3 regions of the Rhodovibrio salinarum DSM 9154 genome follow, and region 2 is predicted to be linked to each of the others. Evidence: riboswitches for the same ligand, from Rfam matches in the RefSeq annotation. Region 2 holds a riboswitch; each other region holds the start of a gene.
What was found. Region 2 has a riboswitch for cobalamin ahead of RHOSA_RS0115140 (copper chaperone PCu(A)C). Riboswitches for the same ligand answer to the same signal wherever they lie in the genome.

Region 1 (6,726 bases), 940 kb from region 2:
CGCCGATGCCCGCGGTAACGTTCAGGCACAGCACAGCCCAGATCAGCCAGAACTGCGGGGTGCGCAGCGCCTGATCGACGTGCACGTGGCCTTGCGTCTGTAGCCGGTTGCCGCTGGCCTGCTCCGGCTTGAAGCCGGCCGGCTGCCAGTCGTCGTGCGGCACCCGGACGATCAGCGCACCGAACATCATCATGACGAAGTAGATCACGCCCATCGTGGCGAAGGTCGCCCCGACGCCGACCGAGTCCGGGCCGGCGTAGACGTCCATCAGTTCGACCGCCAGCGGGGAGCCGATCATCGCACCGCCGCCGAAGCCCATGATGGCCATGCCGGTCGCCATGCCCGGCCGATCGGGGAACCAGCGGATCAGCGTCTTCACCGGCGAGATGTAGGCGAACCCGAGCCCGATCCCGCCGAACACCCCGTAGCCAAGGTAGACCAGCCAGATCGAATGCAACCAGCAGCCTAGCGCAGCCACCAGGAAGCCGCCGCCCCAAGCCGTGGCCGCGACGACCATGCCTTTACGCGGGCCGACACGTTCCAGCCAGCGTCCGCCGAACGCGGCCGTCAGACCAAGTACGGCGATCGCGATGGAAAAAATCCAGCCCAGCGTCGTCAGTTCCCAGTCGCCTGGGGCGGATTGGTCGATGCCGATGATCCGGGTCATCGGCTCGTTGAACACGCTGAACGCATAGACCTGGCCGATCGACAGGTGGATGGCCAGCGCTGCCGGCGGAATCAGCCAGCGGTTGAACGTTCGAGGCGCGACGATCCGCGCCTTGTCGAGAAACCCTGCCATGATGTGAACCTCCCCAAGGCCTTACGGGCCCGGACACTTGACTGCCCGTGCCATCCAGAGCCCGTGATCGCGGCTAGTGATGTGAGCGCGATCAGGCAGCCGTTCGCAGCGCCAGAACGGAACCGGCACGGCGGCCACCCGTCAAAACGAATAATCCAATAGTCTGATAGATTTTTGCTATTAATCAGCCGTCACGCCAGCGCTATCTACCCGTGCCAGCGGCAGTTCATCGTCCCGGCCCGTCAGGGTATGTGGCGGCAAATCGCGCGCGCAAGACCAAGCTGCGGTGATCAGACGCGACGGGAGCTCGGTGCGTCGCGTGACGAAGCCGACGGTCGGGGTCAGTTCCGGTTCGACCAGCGGAACACCTACGGCACCTGCCGGTTGGACGATCGTGGAGAGCAGCGCCGCCGGCAGAACGCTGGACCAGCCGCCCGGATGGATATGTGCGCATAGGGTGACGATCGAATTGGTATCCACCCGCGGTGTCGGGTCCGCGCCGGCCTGGTGGAAAGCGCCGTCGATAATCCGGCGATTCTGCATGTCCCCGTTTAACAGACAAAGCCGAAGCGTGGCGGCCTCCTGCCAAGTGACCGTCCGACGGGCGCCAAACGGGCCATCACGTGGGGTCAGCAGCACGTAACGCTCGCGGTACAGCGGCAGCGTCTCCAGATCGGGCAGCGGCTCGTTATTCAGATAGGTCAGGCCAATATCCAGACGGAACTGCTCGAGCCCTTCCAGGATCTGGTTCGAAGTCATCGACAGCACGTTTGCACTGACGTTGGGATGCTGCTGGCACAACCGTTCCGTGATCACCGAAACCGCCGGCAATGCTGTCGGAATCGTCCCCAGACGCAGGCGACCGCTCAGACAAGCGTCGACGTCCAGCAGGTTGCCACGCAGATTCTCCCACTCGAACAACATGCGCTGCGCCCAGGCGAGCACCCGCTCGCCTTCTGCCGTCAGCCCCTCGAACCGGTGCGTACGATGGACGAGCCGCGTCCCCAACTCCTGCTCCAGGGCCCGGATGCCAGCCGACAGCGTGGGCTGCGTGACATTACACGCCACCGAGGCGCGGCCGAAATGCCGGTGGCGGGCCAGCGCATCCAGGTACTTGAATTGCTGGAACGACATCTCCGTTCTCCCGTATACAACCTCGGCGTTCCCAAGGGGACGTGCCCCAGCAGGCCTCACCCAGCTGACGCGCAATCCGGCTCCAGGTCACGCGCTTGGACGCACCAGCGCACGCACCACGCTAGCCATTGTACATACATGTATCAGGGCGATCCGGCGCGCGCGTCTAGCCAGCGAGGTCACAAAACTCGCTACGATGTGTTTGTCTGATCTCTGATGCGCTATGATTAGACGCCCCGCAACACTGCGTTCCTCTCGCATTTGGCCTCTGAACGTGCTTGTCCAGATGACTTTAGGCGCCGGGCTTCTCGCGCTGTGCGTCGGTCTTCACGCAATCGTCCTCGACACCGTGGCCGTCCGCCTCAAACGCTGGGTCACACGCCATACCGTGCGGCCAAAAGGGCCAAGACGTTTTTCCATCTTGGTGCAAGCCGGGGTGGCCGCGTTTCTGTCCCACATCCTGCAAATCTGGATCTGGGCGCTCGCGTTCCTGTGGGTTGGCGAATTCGATACGATGGAGCCGGCACTGTACTTCTCCACAGCCAGCTTCACGACCGTGGGCTACGGCGACGTGACCGCGTCGCCCCACTGGCGGCTGCTGGGAAGCTTCGAAGCCGCCGCGGGCATGCTGCTGTTCGGACTGTCGACCGCGTTTCTGTTCGAAGTCATGCGGACTATCTGGCGCAATGCCGATTAGGCCCGGTTTGACAACCGCGATTCTAACTGATGTCGCCTAACAGGTTCACTTTGAACGATTTTCCGTGCCTGCGCGTCTCCAACAGCCAGTCTCTCTCCGCCAGTCTCCGTTGTCGTCCTTGCGCACCTTTGCGCCCCGCTCTAAGCTGATTCCCGCTCGACGGTTCCCGTTGGGGACGATGAGGGAAGCCGGTGCAAGTCCGGCGCTGCCCCCGCAACTGTGAGCGGCGAGCCGACCTCCAGCACGCCACTGGGCCCTGCGCAACCATGCGCCGAGCCTGGGAAGGCGGGGGTACGGTTACGACCCGCCAGCCAGGAAACCTGCCGCGAGCCTGTAACGGCTGGAGACATGCCACATGCGCTCCGGCACCTGCCATCCAGCACGCACGGGCGGTGCGTCAAGACGGGGAATGAAATGAGCTACCAATCCAATCAACAGTCTGCACCGGGCCTTTCGGGTCACGCGGGCACGCACGAGCGGACACAGATCCTAGCCGCAGCTTTTGCGGCCATTCTATTCGGTGTCGTGCTGATCGCGGGCGTCGGGTTTGCGAGTCCGACCACGATCCACAACGCGGCGCATGACTCGCGCCACGCGTTCGCCTTCCCCTGCCACTAAGGGGGCCTCATGTTCAGACGGATTTTCCTGGCGGCGATTGCCGCCGGTCTGCTTGCGGGCGCCGCGATCTCGGTCGTTCACAGCTTCACCACGACGCCGATCATCCTGCACGCAGAGGAGTTCGAAGGCGGCGGCCATCATGACGCTGGCCTGATTACCCCACATGCCCAACACGCCCACATGTCCGGCGGCCTGCTGAAGTTCGTCCACAGCGGGGCCGAAGCACATGCGGACACTGCTGGCGCAGGCGAACCCTGGGCGCCGGACGACGGTCTGGAACGCACGTTCTATTCAACGCTCGCGAACCTGATCGCGGGGGTTGGCTTTGCCCTGCTGGTGGTCGCGGGAATGGCGCTGCATGGCGGCACGGTGACCCCGACGGTCGGCCTGCTTTGGGGCGCTGCCGGCTTTGCCGTGTTCACCCTGGCGCCGGCACTCGGGTTGCCGCCGGAGGCGCCGGGCTCGATGGCGGCCGACCTTCAGGCGCGGCAGCTCTGGTGGTGTTTCGCGGTGGCCGGCGCCGGGGCCGGACTCGGTCTGCTGGTGTTCGCGCCGAATTACCTGCTTAAGGCGCTTGGCGTCGCCGTCGCGGTCATCCCGCATTTGGTCGGCGCACCGCAGCCCGAAAGCATCGGCGGAGCCGTCCCCCCCGAACTCGCCGGTCATTTCGCCGCCACCTCGATTATCGTGAGTGCGATCTTCTGGGTGCTGATCGGGACCCTGTCCGCGGCCTTCTACCGCCGGATTTCTTAAAGCCAAATCAGACGAAGTCTGCAGCATATAGCGGGGCGGCGCTGACAGGAGCAGCGCCGCCCCGTTTTGACTCGCGCTGATTTACGCCACCGCGCGCGAGCCATGCATACAGGTGATGATCTTGTCCACATACGGCGGATCGGAGCCTGAGGTAAGCCGCGCGCGGCTCGAACACGCGATCTGCGACACCTGCGACATAGCTGCGCAGTTAAGGCCGGCAGTGTACAGCTTTATGCGCCGATATGACGGTCCGTCGTGCTCTTGACGCCCCAGAAAACTGCAATTTCACATCGCCTATTTGGATAACCGCCTGCCAAGCTATCCCGAAACAGCCGGCGTGATCCCTCTTGTTATTGCGAATGAACTGCAGTAGCGACTTTACAGGTTTGTGCGCAAGAAGACGGGCCTCAAAGGCCCAGGAGACATCGTTATGAAATTTCGTGCCGCACTCGGCGCTCTCATCGCAGTCACGCTCGCAGCTGCATCGCTCTCCAGCCATCCGGCCGCAGCCGATGACAATTTAACCCGTACGATCGTCATCAAGAACCACAAGTTCGTCCCCGCTACGCTCGAGGTGCCCGCGAAAATCCGGGTCAGGCTCATCATCGATAACCAGGATCCCACCCCCGAAGAATTCGAGAGTCACGATCTTCGGCGGGAAAAGATCCTGTCGGGCAATTCGAAGGGCACCGTCTGGGTCGGTCCGCTCCCAGAGGGCGAATACGGCTTTTTCGGCGAATTTCACCAGGACACCGCGCAGGGCACGCTGATCGCGAAGTAAGGGGAAGGGGTAGCCACAATGGCTGGTTCCGCCGTTATCGTTTTCCGTGAAGTCCTGGAAGCGGCCCTGATCGTGGCGATCGTCCTTGGCGCCACGCGCGGCGTCGTCGGCCGGGGCCGCTGGGTCGGTGGCGGGATCGCCATCGGCATCCTCGGCGCGATGGTCGTCGCCGCATTCGCGAACGGGCTCGCCAACCTGCTGCAAGGCCGGGGTCAAGAGCTTTTCAACGCAGGCGTATTGTTACTCGCCGTAGCGATGCTGGCCTGGCACAACGCCTGGATGGCCGCGCACGGCCGGCAGATGGCCGACGAGATGCGCCGGGTCGGCCATGACGTCAAGATCGGCGCCCGCCCCTTGGCGGCACTCGGGCTGGTCACAGCCCTGGCGGTGCTGCGGGAAGGCTCCGAAACAGTGTTGTTCCTCTACAGCCTGGCCGCATCCGGCGGGGCCTGGTCCCAGATGATGCTGGGCGGTGCCCTGGGACTGGTGGCGGGCGTCCTCGTTGGGTGGCTGCTCTACCGCGGCCTGCTTGCGATTCCGATCCGGTATTTCTTCTCGGCCGTGTCCTGGATGGTCCTGCTGCTGGCGTGCGGTCTGGCGGCAACGGCGGCTGGTTTTCTCAACCAAGCCGGCCTGCTGCCGTCCCTTGGGCTGCAGATCTGGGACACCTCCGGCGTTCTCGCGCAGGACAGCTGGCTTGGCATGCTGCTGCACATCCTCATCGGGTACACAGATCGGCCGATGGGCATCCAGCTGCTGTTCTACGGCGCCACGCTGCTCATCATCCTGGCATTGATGCGTCTTGTGAACGGGCAAACCAAAGCCCAAGGGGCGGAAGCGTCCGCGACCAACTCATGACCTGTCAAAACGCGATACTCGGGGCGCGATCCACCCGCCGCTTGCCCCCGCGGATCGAGGCGGTGGCCGTCGCCCTACGCCCCTACCTTCCGATCGTGCATCTTTGCATGTTCGTGGGCTTCTTCGTCCTCATCGTGGGGCCGGCGTTGCTGCCGGGCAGCGAAATCGCGCAGCAACTGGGCGACCTCGCGCGGTTCCTGATCTGGACCCTATGGTTCCCGCTGGTGTTCATCTCGGTGCTGCTGACAGGACGCAGCTGGTGCGGCTTGCTTTGTCCGATGGGCGCGGCGTCGGAATGGATGAACCGCATCGGCCGCAAGCGCCCGGTGCCAGGCTGGTTGCGCTGGGGCGGCACGCCGATCGTCAGCTTCCTGCTGGTCACCACCCTGGGACAGACACTTGGGGTGCGCGACTACGCCAGTGCCATTCTCGAGGTTTTCGGGCTGACATTCCTCGCGGCCCTGGTCATTGGCTACTTCTATGGGCAGGGGCAGAAAAAGCGGGCCTGGTGCCGGCACGCCTGCCCCATCGGCTTGCTGCTCGGCGTCTTTTCCCGCCTTAGCATGGTCGACCTGGCCCCGAAACGGCCGAAGGCAGGCGGTGACGCGTATGATACGCGCGGGCTCTGCCCGACCATGATCGACTTGCGGCGCAAGACCGAGAGCCGCCACTGCGTGATGTGCGCGCGCTGCGTCAATCCCGATAAGAAGGGCGGTCTCGCGTTGCAGTTCCGCAACCCCGGGGCCGAGATTGCCGACATCCGCAACCACCACCCTTCCAGCTTCGAGGTATGGTTCCTGTTTCTCGGAACCGGCATCGCACTTGGCGGTTTCCTGTGGCTGGTGCTGCCGCTCTACCAAAACCTGCGCCAGGCTACCGTGAACTGGGTGATCGAGCACGGCTATCTGTGGCTGGGCAATCCCGGCCCGGCGTGGCTGATGTCTGTCCACCCCGACGCGCGCGAGGTGTTCACCTGGATCGATTTCTTCCTGATTTCCGGTTGGATGATCGGCGTGATGCTCGCGCTGACGGTCGTCTTGGCCGCCCTGCAGGCCACGGGGGCCTGGCTCGCGGGCCGGCTGGGCG
Region 2 (6,726 bases):
CCCCGGCCGTGGCAGGATCATCTGAGTAGTGTCGATGGCTTTGTGGGCCATGCCAAGCGTCAACCGCGATTGGCGCAGTCGCACGCGCTATTTCACCGCGTCTGACGTGTATGGGCATATTGGTTGATCGCGCCCTGCGGAGCGTTCTATCGTCTTTACCACTTGAAGACTGATCGTTCGTTTCGCGCCGCTGAGTAGAGACGGCCATCGGAATGGTCCAGCGCGTCGCGGGCAGTGCTGATTAAGTCAGCAGAACTGGGAGGGATGCCATGGCCCACTGGATCGGTCTTGTGCTTGCCGTGATCGCGGTTGCCTTTCTGATCACGGGCTGGCGCCGGCGCCAAGCCGTGCGGGCGGAGCGCGTGGCGCTTGGTTACGCGGCGGACGACGATACGCCGCAACGCCGCGACCCCTATTCCTCGATCGCGATCCTGGGCGATGCGATGCCACCACTTATCGTTGCCGCGCTGGTGTTTGTCGCTCTCAAGGCGGTGTTCTTCTACGTCGTGCTTGGCGGGGAGATCTTCACGATTGTCGATCTGGTCGGTTTCTTGATGCTGCTGGGCGGCTATGGGGCCTGGATGTGGTGGCACAGTCGGTACCGTTTCGCCGAGCCGGAGGCGGCGGTTGCGGCGACGCCGGCTGGAACGGCACCTGCCGAGGGTGATCCGGACCCCGCGCCGGACCGGCGCCACGTCGCCTGACCCATCGGTTTCCCTAGGTATCTCAAGATGACATCGATCTACGGTATCCTGTTCGAACTGCTGTTTTCCGGTGCCGCGCTGGCATTTGGAATCTGGCAGGTGATCTCCGTCCGCCGTGCCCAACGCGAAGACGTCGACCCGCCGGCACAGGACGAGCAGCCGCCGGCATCCTGATCCAAGGATGTCGGGTGGACGACGTGCCGGGGTCTAACGGCGCGCCCATCGCCATTCAGGGAGGCGAATATGCTGACTTCCGCTCGCGTTACGTGCGGCGTTGCCATGGCGAGCATGCTGGCCGCGATCGTTGCCGGAGGTACGCCGGCGGCAGCCTACGAGCCGATCGTGGAGAAGAAGACCTTCACGATGAAGGACTACACCACCGTCAACGGCGCGCCGATTCCCGAGGTGCGTGTCGGGTGGGAGGCTTATGGCAGCCTTAATGAGGCGCGGGACAACGTCATCGTCATCCCGCACTTCTTCTCCGGCACCAGCCACGCTGCCGGACGCTATAGCGAGGAGGGCGCGCGCGGCTACTGGGACAGCATCATCGGGAGCGGCAAGCCGATCGATACCGACAAGTACTATGTGATCTCGGTCGACTCGCTCGTGAACCTGAACGTCGGCAGCGCGCAGGTGGTCACCACCGGGCCCGCCAGCATCAATCCAGAGACAGGCGAGCCCTACGGCATGGACTTCCCGATCGTGGAGATCGGGGACTTCGTGCGCGTCCAAAGGCGCCTGCTCGCCAATCTCGGGATCGAGAAGGTGCATGCGGTCATGGGCGCGTCGATGGGGGCGCTCCAAGCGTACGATTGGGCGGCGCGTTACCCCGACATGGTGGAGCGGGTGATTCCAGTGATCGGCAACGGTTTCGCCGACCCCTTCCTGATCGGCTGGCTCGATATCTGGGCGCAGCCGATCCGGCTCGATCCGAATTGGAACGGTGGCGACTACTACGGCGGCGACCGGCCGAAGGCGGGTCTGGCCGCCGCGCTCAAGACGGTGACCCTGCACGCCCAGAACTGGCCCTGGGCGCAGAAAGCCTTTGGACGTAAGTGGGCGGCCAAGGACGCGGACCCTGCGAAGTCGTTCGACAATCGCTATGCGGTCGAAGCCGCCCTGGACAAGGTGGCCAAGGACCGCGCGTCATCCGCCGACGCCAATCACTTCCTTTATCTGGTCAAAGCAAACCAGCTGTTCATCGCCGGCGATGCCGAGACGCCTGAAGCGGGTCTGAAGGCGATCGACGCCCCGACCCTGATGCTGCAGGCGCAGGGCGATCTGGTGTTCTTCCCCGGTCTTGCGGATCAGACACAGCAGATGATCGAGAGTGACGGCACACCGGTGGCGCGTGCCCAGATCCCGGGCGATCGGGGACACCTGAACGGGGTGCTGAACATCCAGAGCCAGGCAGAGAAGATTCGCGACTTCCTGAACCGCACGGTTGGGGAATAGCGCGCCCCATCGAGGAACCTGGCGTGTTTGCGGCCGCGCCGCCGTCGTTGTGATCGTCGTGGCGCTTGAACGCAAACGGGGCGGCACCGCCCCCATCGGTGCCGCCCCGTTTTTTTTGGTGGTAACGGATCATCGCTCGGAGCCGTGAAGGCCCCGGCGTCCGGGAGAGACGTCTACATCATTTCCTTGGCGTGATCCGGCGCCATGACGGTGATCTCGACCTCGACCTCGCCGGCTTTGGCGAATTCCAGATGCGCGTGGAAGCTGTCGCCGGCGCGCAGCACCCGCTGAACGTTGTTGAACACCAGGTGCACGCCCTGGGGGTGCATCGTGATCGCCTGACCCGGCTTCAGGTTGACGGCCTTGAGATCGCGCATCTCCAATTCGCCGTCTTCGGAAATCGACTGCGCCTGGATCACGGCGTCGTCGGCGAACGGCAATTCCGCCCCAACCAGCTTGTCGGTCGTCTCGCCTTCGTTCCACATGGTCATGTAGACCTCGATGCCGTCGGACATCGACGCGGTGGCGACGGTCCAGCCGTGGCTGACCTTGATGCCGTGCTTGGCGGTCACTTCCCCCTCGTGGTGCGCGCTTGCCGGCGCGAGGGCGGCGAGGGTCAAAGCGGCCGCGATGATGAATTTCTTCAGCATGTCTTTTCCTTTCCGAGGCCCTCCGCCTCGCGTGTGTATTGGCTTGCGTCGACCGGCAGGTCTCCTGGCTTACGGGTCGTTGCCGCCCCTCTGCCTTCCCAAGGTCGTGTCCGGCCCCCAGCTTGCGCTGTTCTAGGACACGTGCCTCAGTGGCGTTCGCGGGAGGCGGCTCGCCGATCACAGTTGCGGGGGCAGCGCCGGCCTTGCACCGGCTTCCCTCGGATCCCCGTTGTCGGGAACCGTCGACGCTAACGAGGCTAGCCAAGCCCGACGTTATGAACAACCACGCAGAGCGGCGCGCGACACCCTTTCCAACCCGTGTTTCGAACGAAAGTCTGATCGGATAGCCGTCGGTAGGCCCATTCGGTTTGGATATTGGGTGTCATTTTGGTCCGGTCTTCGTGATTCTCAGTTCTTTATGATTCATTGGGGTGAATATAAATATTTATTGGATTAGACGTGCGCATATCATAATTATTTTGATGTTCTGTGAGCGTGGTGTGTCAGATATTGCTTTCCCGTGATTCGGGTGAAGATAAATGAATGGATTTTTGGGGGCAGGTTTCAACCTGAAAATATGATTGGAAAAATGCTAGGAATGGTCCTGATAATTGACGACAACCCGCATATACGGGGGCATCTGCGTGCGGCTCTTGAGCTGGAGGGGATGCAGGTGTGTGAGCAGGACCCCTGCGACCGGCCAACCTCAGAAGTGCTTGAGCCCGTCTACACCGTGGTCTTGCTCGATGTCGTGATGCCGGAGAAGGATGGCTTCGAATACCTGCGCGATATACGCCGTATGTGGCCCAATCAACGGCTGATCGTCTATTCCCATGGGTTGGACGAGTATCCGCAGTACGCGGTCAAGCTAGGCGCGGACGCCGGGTTCGACATCAGTCAGCCGGCCAAGTTGCGCCAACTCGTGGAGACCGCCCGCCGCATGGCGTGCGAAGCGCAAAAATCTGAGTGAGCTTGCGTGGGCGGTCTGAACAGGATGTGTCCAGCCAACCGGCTGAGTAGACCTCGATCTACCGCATCAATTGCAGGCGTCGTCCGAATGGCGGTTAAACAATGAGAAATAGATGCGTCTGCACTTTATCATGTCGCGTTTTCGCGTGACACTGGCAAGCGCCGCGCATCAATGCGGTGCCGGGACTGACCGCTAAACGGGGGCGTATCATGATTGCCGACTTCCTGCGCAAGGGGCTTGACTGGGCGCGGGCCTTCTTCTGGGTCTCCGATTCCGACGAGGAACAAGGCCAGGCCGCCCAGGGCACCGCACGCGCGCAAGGCGTAGCCGATCAATCCGCAACGTCGCACGGCAGCAGTGCGGCAAGCCGGTCAAGCGGTCAACGCCGCTCCGCTGCGGAGAAGACCTCCACCAGTAAGCGCGGTGCGACGGGCACGAAGCGTACGACGACCAAGAGTTCCGCTACGAAAAGCGGTGCCGCCAAGAGTGGCAGCGCGAAGACGGCGGCCAAGGGTGGGGCGCAAAATACAGCCAAGAGCGCGGGGTCGAGCACATCGGCAAGCGGCTCGGCATCCCCAAAGGATATTACGGACATCAAGGGGATTGGCCCGGCGATGAAGACCAAGCTGGCCCAACTCGGCATTACCAGTTTCGCCGATCTGGCTGGCGCGGATGCGGATCGCGTGGCCAAGGACCTGGACTCGCGGACGATCACCGCGGAGCGCGTGCGCGGCTGGATCGCGGAAGCCAAGAAGCACAGCTGATCGCCGCTTTCGACAGCCGATTGGTCAAAATATAACGACCCGGCACCCAGACTGGATGCCGGGTCGTTGTGCAACCGCGCGTGATCGCACCGACCTTGGAGCAAGAGCCCCAGGCAAGATGATCCAAGCTTGCCCGGTCTTGCTCTAGCCGATCCGTTCGATCGTCTTGGCTTCCAGGCCCTTGGCGCCCGGTCCCGGGGTGTAGCGGACACGGTCGCCCTCGCTGAGGCGGTCGATCCCGGCGGCTTGAACCGTGTCCTTACCGACGAAGATGTCGTCGCCGCCATCATCCGGGATGATGAACCCGAATCCCTTTTCGGGCTTGAAGAACTTCACCCGGCCCGCGGCCTTGTTGGGATCGACGCCCGGTTCGCGGCGTGGCGGTTCCAGCGGTTCGGGCGCGCGCGGAGGTTGCTGCGCCTGCGCTGCCGGTGCAGCCGAGGACTGGCTCGGGCGTGTTGGCGGCGCCTGGCGCGGGCGTTGCGCGGCCGGAGAATTCTGCTTGGCCGCGTCGATCTCGATGGCCGCCAGCGCGCGACGCACCTCGTGCACGGCCGAGGAAAGCGATTCGGACGCGGCTTTCTCATCGACCATTTGGGCACATCGCTCGGTCGCTTCCCGCAGACGGTCCGCGAGCGGATTCCCACTGCGCCGGCCGGCTTCGACGGCCACGTCTTTGCCGCCCGCTGGTCCGGCATTGGGGCTGCTCCGGCCATCGCCATCGGATGTTGCCGCAGAAACGCTGGTAGCTGGGGCGGTGGGCACGCTTGGTGCGGTCGAAGCGCCCGGCGTGCTGCTAGGCGACACGCTGTCCGTCGTGGCACGAGACCGCGTGGTCAGGGTGCGCCGCGGCGTTGCGGCATCGTTGGCGGGCGCACTCACCGATGCAGTACTCGCAGGGCCGCTCTCGGGTGCATCGCCAGCAGCAGGGGCCGCCTGATGGCTCGTTGGCGCTGGCGATTGCGCCGGCTGTGCAGCTGGAGACTGGGCGACGGAGGCAGGCTCGCTCGGGCCCTCAGCCTCTTTCGCGCTTTCACCATCCAGATCGGCAACCGGCTGGCCCTCAGCTTCGGCCCGGGCGCGTTTCAGGATTTGGCTGACGGTGCCCTGGCTCACACCGTAGTCCTGCGCGATCTGAGCCTGCGTGGCACCCGCCTGCCGGCGGGCCAACAGCTTCGGCCATTCGCTGCGATCGATTTTACGTTTACGGGGCCCAGCCGCGCCATCGCCGCTGGCCGGCTGCGCGTTCGACGACAGACCATTACTCGACATTTAGCACATCACCCGCTTAAAGCGCGGAGCCTTCCAAACAAACTGTGAGGTGGATTGATGAGCCTTCGGAACCGGCTTACCTCTTCCCCCTTAATTATCGCATTCAGTGGCCATTTCAATGGGTATTTCCGTCCCACGGGCAGGCGAGGGCGGAAATTTATTATTCGAATCGCCGCATCCCGGACGAACCTACGAGCGGGTGGTTGATCGTCGATGCTTCTGGGCAAGCGAGACGTGCTCACAAAGCCTTCCTGCTGGTTTTAATCCGTCGATATCCGGTTTTGAAGGGACGAATCGGGGGGCAACGGAATCGCGTTTTCGTCTTCCTATTGGGTGCGCTCGTGGCTCACCCGATAAGCCGGCGCGATGAACTGGTTGAGGATTGCGCCTTAACAACCGGTTCAACGGAGCTATTCGACGCGCCTGACGAGATGTCCGTGATCAGCGGCAGGGGCTACCGTAAGCAGGCGGTTTTCGTCCGTCGAGGGTTGCCGGGAAATACGATCCCGGTGCGGTGCTTCATTACGATGAGAATGATGAATCTTAAAATCCTCAAAGCAGTGTGAACTGTCTGGTCCATACACGCGAGGGTGGTGGGGTTGCGCGCTCTGTTGGGGCGAAATGGCTTGCTTAGCGGATGAAACACCGATGCCGTGTCGTGCCCACGGTAATTATCCGAGTAAATTAGTTTGATTTTGTATTTTCAGTCATAACTTATAAGATTAACATACCCATAAAGCATCACAAAGTTGTGTTAACTAAATGTTAACTAAATAATAAAAATTAACATAATATTAAAGCACACAAAAAATAAGGTTACTAGATTGTAAACGAATTTTCTTTGGGGCTTTCTCTTTGTGCGCGACGACCCGGGAGGCGAATTCGGGGCGAGTCGGAGCGTTCGTTAGTAT
Region 3 (6,726 bases), 240 kb from region 2:
CGCTGGCAGCAGTATCGCGAGGCTGCCGGCTGGCTGGTCGGCGCCGGCTATTGGCCGATCGGCCTGGATCACTTCGCCAAGCCGACGGACTCGATGGCCCAGGCGCTGCGCGAGGGCTGGCTGCATCGTAACTTCCAGGGCTACACGACCGACCAGGCCCCCGCACTGCTCGGCCTGGGGGCCTCGGCGATCGGCAAGACGCCGCAGGGGTACACGCAGAACCACCGCGACGTTCCGAACTATGCGGCGGCGATCAAGGATAGTCAGTTGCCCACGGTCAAAGGCGTGGCGATCGGGACCGACGATGCGATGCGCTCGGACGCGATTGAACAGGTGATGTGCTTCATGACCGTCGACGTGGGCGAGGTTGCGGAACGGCACGGTGCCGATCCGAGCGTGTTCGACAACGCGATCGAGCAGCTGCGTGAGATGGAGCAGGATGGTTTGCTGCGGATCACCGGTGGCCGCGTCACCGTGCTCGAAAGCGGGCGGCCGCTGTTGCGTACCGTGTCCAGTGTGTTCGACGCCTACCTCGAGTCTACCCAGCAGCGCCGTCACGCCAGCGCTGTATAAGGTGCGCCGCGCTTTATCCTGTCCCTCCGCCAGGTGAAGGAGGGACGGGATGAGGTGGTTGCCGCCGTCGTTGCCTGGAACACAAACGCCAGCTTGTCCCGGCGCGTCCACTGTCCTAGGCTCGCCTCTCAGACATTGCCGGCGGTTCCCGGGCGGCCCTCGCTCGGGATCAAGAGGGAACGGGGTGCGGCGTGCGTCGCCAAGGCCCCGGCTGTCCCCGCAACTGTAAGCGCTATCGGGCGCTCTGCCGTGTAGGCCACTGGCCGTCGTATCAGACGACGCAGCCGGGAAGGCGGGCAGGGCACGCGGCTCCGCGACGACGGGGCCGCAGGGCGCGAGCCAGGAGACCTGCCGCCGGCCCCAGACCGCGCCAACGCGGACGCCGCCCGGGCGGGGAAACCGGCGGTGCATGGCATGCCCTGGCCATCTCGTATTCAGGGCGGTGCCGTGCGCGTCCGCGCTGGCCTGAGCAGGGGCACAGGAAGCTCGGGCCGTCACATGATCTTGATCCCACAGGCAGGCGCATGAGCGCCCCCGCGACCCTGGTGCTGGGCGGTCAGCGCTCCGGCAAGAGCCGCTATGCGGAATCCCTCGTGGAGTCGCAGCCGGGCGCGTGCGTCTATCTCGCCACCGCCGAGCCGCATGACGGCGAGATGGCCCGCCGCATCGCCGAGCATCAAGCCCGCCGCGGCGAGCGCTGGTCGACCGTGGAGGCGCCGCTGGATCTGCCGGGCGCGCTGGCCTCGGCTGCCGCGCCGGGACGCACCGTGCTGGTCGACTGCCTGACCCTGTGGCTGTCCAATCTGCTGGGCCACGACCGCGACGTCGCGGTCGAGCGTGCACGCCTGTGCGACACGCTGGCGGCGCTGGCCGGTCCGGCGGTGCTGGTCTCCAATGAGGTTGGCCAGGGCGTGATCCCCGAGAACAAGCTGGCGCGCGCCTTCGTCGATCAGGCCGGGCGGCTGCACCAGGCCGTCGCGGCCGTGGCCGGACGTGTCGTCTTCGTCACCGCCGGCCTGCCGCAAACCCTGAAAGACATCCCGCACACCTGACTCCACCCCTCACGAACGGGCCCTTTGCCATGACCGCACCCGACGACAGCAGCACGTCTCCCGCCGCGCCGAGCGCGGACACGCAGACCACCAAGATCCCGACCACCGTGATCACCGGCTTCCTGGGCGCCGGCAAGACCTCGATGATCCGGCACATGTTGGAGAACGCCGGCGGCAAACGCCTGGCGTTGGTGATCAACGAATTCGGCGACCTGGGAGTCGACGGCGAGATCCTGAAGGGCTGCGGCATCGAGGGCTGCGGCGACGACGACGTCCTGGAACTCGCCAATGGCTGCATCTGCTGCACGGTCGCCGACGACTTCCTGCCGACCATGGAAAAGCTGGTGAACCGGGCGGAGAAGCCGGATCACATCGTGATCGAGACCAGCGGCCTCGCGCTGCCCAAGCCGCTGGTGCAGGCGTTCGGCTGGCCGGAAGTGCGCACCCGCGCGACCGTCGACGGCGTGATCGCGGTGATCGACGCGCCGGCGGTGGCCGATGGGCTGTTCACCTCCCGCCCCGACCAAGTACAGGCGTTGCGCGAGAGCGATCCCGCCCTCGACCACGAAAGTCCACTGGAGGAGGTGTTCGAGGATCAGATCAACTGCGCGGACATCGTGGTCCTGAACAAGACCGATCTGCTCTCCGCCGATGCGCTGGACAGGGTGGTCACCGACCTCAAGGCGAAGCTGCGTCCGGGCACCAAGCTGCTGCGCGCCGCCCATGGGGCGGTCGATCCGGAAGTCATGCTGGGCCTCGGCTCGGGCGTCGAGGACGACCTGGCCGGTCGTCCCTCGCACCACGACGACGAGGAAGAGCACGACCACGACGATTTCGAGACCTTCGCCATCGACTTCGACGAGCCCAAGAGCCCGCAGGAGATCATCGGTCGCATCCAACCCGCGGTCGAGCGCCATGGCGTTCTGCGCGTGAAGGGTTTTGCCAGCGTCGCCGGCAAGCCGATGCGCCTGGTGATCCAGGGCGTGGGTGGCCGGCTGCAGCACTACTACGACCGCGAACTGCGGGCCGACGAGCCGCGCGGCGGCCGCCTGGTCGTGATCGGCGAAACCGGCCTCGACCGCCAGGCGATCGAGACGGCGGTGAAGGGCTAACGGCCCGGGCCGCCAAACGAGGACGACGGGTACCGAGATGCATCTTCTGAAGGCCACGCCGGGTGGCGTGCAGGACGGGCAGGAAGCGGTCGACCTGGGTCAGGACCCGGGCGAGATCGTCGTGCTGTCCGCCGCTGATACCGAGCTCGCCAATCTGGCGCAGGCGCGCCAGGATCTGGGCGACGCCTATCCCGAGCTGCGGCTGGCGAACCTGATGCAGCTCGGCCACAACATGTCCGTCGATCTCTACCTGGAGCAGACGTGTTCCAGCGCGAAGCTGATCGTCGTGCGCCTGCTGGGCGGGGCCAACTACTGGCCCTACGGCGTCGAGCAGCTGCAGATGCTGGCGGAGACGCGCGGCATCCAGCTCGCCCTGCTGCCGGGCGACGATCAGCCGGACGCAGATCTGGCGCAGCGCTCCACAGTGGATGAGGACGCCTACCACCGCCTGTGGCAGTACTGCGTGCACGGCGGACCGGCGAACGCGCGCGCCTTCCTCGGCTACGCCGCGGAACTCGCCGGGCACGCCGGCTTCGACTGGGCGGAGCCGGCACCGCTGCTGCGCGCCGGTCTGTACTGGCCAGGGTGCGAGGCGCCGAGCCTGGACGACCTGCGCGCCGACTGGCTGGCGGACGCGCCGGTGGCGGCGATCGTGTTCTACCGTGCCCATGTGCAGGCGGCGAACTTGGCCCCGGTGGATGCGTTGATCCGGGAACTGCAAGCCGCCGGCGTCAACGCGCTGCCGCTCTTCTGCGCCAGCCTGAAGGAGCAGGTCAGCGCCGACACCGTCCGCCACCTGCTGACGCAGGCCGGCGCCGGCGTGGTGCTCAACGCCACCGGCTTTGCCGTCTCCAAGCCGGGGGCCGAACGCAGCGAGACGCCGTTCGACGCGATCGACGCGCCGGTGCTGCAGGTCGTCTTCTCCGGCGGCACCGAGCAGGCCTGGCGCGCGGGGACCAACGGTCTGGGCGCGCGCGACATCGCGATGAACGTGGCCCTGCCGGAAGTCGATGGCCGCATCCTGTCGCGGGCCGTCTCATTCAAGGCGGAGGCGCGCTTCGATCCCAAGACCCAGACCAGCGTTGTGGCCTATCAGCCGGTCGACAGCCGTGTACGCTTTGCCGCAAGATTGGCCGCCAACTGGCTGAAGCTGCGGCATAAATCGCCGCAAGACCGGCGTGTGGCAGTGATCCTGGCGAACTACCCGAACCGTGACGCGCGGATGGGCAACGGCGTCGGCCTGGATACGCCGGCGGGCACAGTGAATCTGCTGCGGGCGATGGCGGAGACGGGCTATCAGACCGGAGATATCCCCGAAAGCGGCAACGCGCTGATCGAGACGATCGCCGCCGGGCCGACCAACGCCGCACACGACGGCCGGGAGATCCGGGAGACGCTGGACCTTAGCACCTACCGTGCCTTCTTCGACCGGTTGCCGCAGAAGGTACGCGAGGAGGTGACGGAGCGCTGGGGCGCCCCCGAGAGCGACCCCTTCTTCTTGGGCGACCAGGACGCCTTTGCGCTGCCGGCTTACGTTCAAGGCAACACGGCGATCTGCCTGCAACCGGCGCGCGGCTACAACGTCGATCCCGAACAGACCTATCACGACCCGGACCTGGTGCCGCCGCACGGCTACTTCGCCTTCTACGCCTGGCTGCGCGAGGCCTTCGGCGCGGACGCGGCGATCCACATGGGTAAGCACGGCAACCTGGAATGGCTGCCGGGCAAGGCGCTGGCGCTGGACGAGAGCTGCTATCCCGAGGCCACGCTCGGCCCGCTGCCGCACCTCTACCCCTTCATCGTCAACGATCCGGGCGAGGGCACGCAGGCCAAGCGCCGCGCGCAGGCCGCGATCGTCGACCACCTGACCCCGCCGCTGACCCGCGCCGAAAGCTATGGCCCGTTGGCCGAGCTGGAGCGCCTGGCCGACGAGTACTACGAGGCCGCCGGCGTCGACCCGCGCCGGCTGGAATTGCTGGGTCGGGAGATCCTGGACCTGTCCGCGCGGATCGGGCTGGACCAGGACTGCGGGATCGAGCGCGGCGATGATACCGAAACGGCTTTAGGTAAGCTCGACAACTACCTCTGTGCGCTCAAGGAAATGCAGATCCGCGACGGGCTGCATGTGTTCGGTCAGGCGCCCGAGGGCCGGCTGCAGACCGATCTGCTGGTCGCGCTCACCCGCCTGCCGCGCGGCCAGGGCGACGGCGGCGATGCCAGCCTGATCCGCGCGCTCGCCGCCGACCTCGACTTGGATGAAGCGTTCGACCCGTTGGATTGCACCTTCGGCGATCCCTGGGACGGCCCGCGCCCGAATGTACTCGCCGATCTGGGCGAGGGCAGTTGGCGCACGACCGGCGACACGGTGGAGCGGCTGGAAAATCTGGCGCAGGCGCTGGTCGCCGGCGCGCGCCCGGCCGACGCTGCCTGGACGCGCACGCAGGCCGTGCTGGACACGCTCGCGAAGACCGTGCGCCCGGCGGTCGCCGACTGCGGCCCGCGCGAGCTCGCTGGCGTGCTGACCGGCCTCAACGGACGGTTCGTCGAGCCGGGGCCGTCGGGTGCACCGACGCGCGGGCGCTTGGACGTGCTGCCCACCGGGCGGAACTTCTATTCGGTCGACACCCGCGTGGTGCCGACGCCGGCCGCCTGGCAGCTCGGCTGGAAATCCGCCACGCGCCTGTTGGAGCGCCACCGCCAGGAGGAGGGCATGTGGCCGAAGTCGCTGGCGGTCAGCGCCTGGGGCACCGCCAACATGCGCACCGGCGGCGACGACCTGGCGCAGGTGTTGGCGCTGATGGGCGTGCAGCCGACTTGGGACACCGCCAGCCGCCGGGTCACCGGCTATGAGATCCTACCGCTTTCCGTGCTCGGTCGGCCGCGGGTCGACGTCACCCTGCGCGTCTCCGGTTTCTTCCGTGACGCCTTCCCGCATCAGATCGATCTGATCGACAGCGCCGCCCGCGCGGTTGCCGATTTGGACGAGCCGGCGGACCAGAACCCGCTCGCTGCTAAGGTAAAGGCCGATACACAAGCCCTTGAGAATGAAGGTATAGACGCCGATACGGCCCGGACCCGCGCCGGCCATCGGGTGTTTGGGTCCAAGCCGGGGGCGTACGGCGCCGGTCTGCAAGCGCTGATCGACGAGAAGGGCTGGGAAGAGACCGGCGATCTGGCGCGCGCCTACCTCGCCTGGGGCGGCTACGCCTATGGCGGCGGGAGCCAGGGCACGGCGGAGCATGCGCTGTTCGCCGAGCGCCTGGGGTCGGTCGAGGGCGTGGTGCACAACCAGGACAACCGCGAGCACGACCTGCTCGACAGCGACGACTACTACCAGTTCGAAGGCGGCCTGACCGCAACCGTCCGGCACCTGTCGGGTAGCCAGCCGAAGGTCTGGCACAACGACCATTCCCGCCCCGAAAGCCCGCAGATCCGCTCCCTGGAGGAAGAGGTCGCCCGGGTTGTGCGGGCCCGGGTCGTGAACCCGAAGTGGATCGCCGGCGTGATGCGCCACGGCTACAAGGGCGCGTTCGAGATGTCGGCGACGGTGGACTATCTGTTCGCCTTCGCCGCGACCGCGCATGCGGTCAAGGACCACCACTTCGACGCGGTCTACGAGGCCTATCTCGCCGACGACGCGGTCCGGGCGTTCCTGCACGAGAACAATCCCGAGGCCCTGACCGACATCGCCGACCGCCTGCTGGAAGCCCAGGACCGCAACCTGTGGCAGCCCAGGGGCAACACCACCCGGCCGTCGCTGCAAGCGATCAAGGCCGGCCAAAGCCCGGAGGACGTGGCATGAGCCAGGACGGGATGAGTGACGATCCCTACGCCCGCGACAACGAGAAGGCGCGCAAGCGTAAAGAGGCCCGCGACAAGATGCTGGCCGAGAAGACGATCGAGAAGGGCCTGACGATCGTCCACACCGGCAAGGGCAAGGGCAAGTCAACCGCCGCCTTTGGGCTGGTGTTCCGCGCCATCGGCAACGG

Region 1: linked by a shared signal. The riboswitch ahead of RHOSA_RS25950 (CbtB domain-containing protein) and the one ahead of RHOSA_RS0115140 (copper chaperone PCu(A)C) in region 2 are both predicted to bind cobalamin.
Region 3: linked by a shared signal. The riboswitch ahead of cobU (bifunctional adenosylcobinamide kinase/adenosylcobinamide-phosphate guanylyltransferase) and the one ahead of RHOSA_RS0115140 (copper chaperone PCu(A)C) in region 2 are both predicted to bind cobalamin.

What each region holds. Positions count from the first base shown of each region.
Region 1 covers NZ_KI911559.1:2,335,397-2,342,122, reverse strand. The annotation lists gene RHOSA_RS21930 (L-lactate MFS transporter) at 1-799, opposite strand, end outside; gene RHOSA_RS21925 (LysR family transcriptional regulator) at 980-1,933, opposite strand; gene RHOSA_RS24745 (potassium channel family protein) at 2,220-2,630, shown strand; cobalamin riboswitch at 2,773-2,972, shown strand; gene RHOSA_RS25950 (CbtB domain-containing protein) at 2,979-3,248, shown strand; gene RHOSA_RS0110775 (CbtA family protein) at 3,258-4,001, shown strand; gene RHOSA_RS0110770 (cupredoxin domain-containing protein) at 4,432-4,782, shown strand; gene RHOSA_RS0110765 (FTR1 family iron permease) at 4,801-5,640, shown strand; gene RHOSA_RS0110760 (4Fe-4S binding protein) at 5,637-6,726, shown strand, end outside.
Region 2 covers NZ_KI911559.1:3,270,461-3,277,186, reverse strand. The annotation lists gene RHOSA_RS0115155 (hypothetical protein) at 270-704, shown strand; gene RHOSA_RS25215 (hypothetical protein) at 732-878, shown strand; gene RHOSA_RS0115145 (E22 family MetX-like putative esterase) at 948-2,159, shown strand; gene RHOSA_RS0115140 (copper chaperone PCu(A)C) at 2,333-2,809, opposite strand; cobalamin riboswitch at 2,846-3,068, opposite strand; gene RHOSA_RS0115135 (response regulator) at 3,408-3,779, shown strand; gene RHOSA_RS24410 (helix-hairpin-helix domain-containing protein) at 3,989-4,543, shown strand; gene RHOSA_RS24840 (cold shock domain-containing protein) at 4,688-5,815, opposite strand.
Region 3 covers NZ_KI911559.1:3,031,518-3,038,243, reverse strand. The annotation lists gene hemN (oxygen-independent coproporphyrinogen III oxidase) at 1-573, shown strand, start outside; cobalamin riboswitch at 699-943, shown strand; gene cobU (bifunctional adenosylcobinamide kinase/adenosylcobinamide-phosphate guanylyltransferase) at 1,098-1,625, shown strand; gene cobW (cobalamin biosynthesis protein CobW) at 1,655-2,737, shown strand; gene cobN (cobaltochelatase subunit CobN) at 2,775-6,539, shown strand; gene cobO (cob(I)yrinic acid a,c-diamide adenosyltransferase) at 6,536-6,726, shown strand, end outside.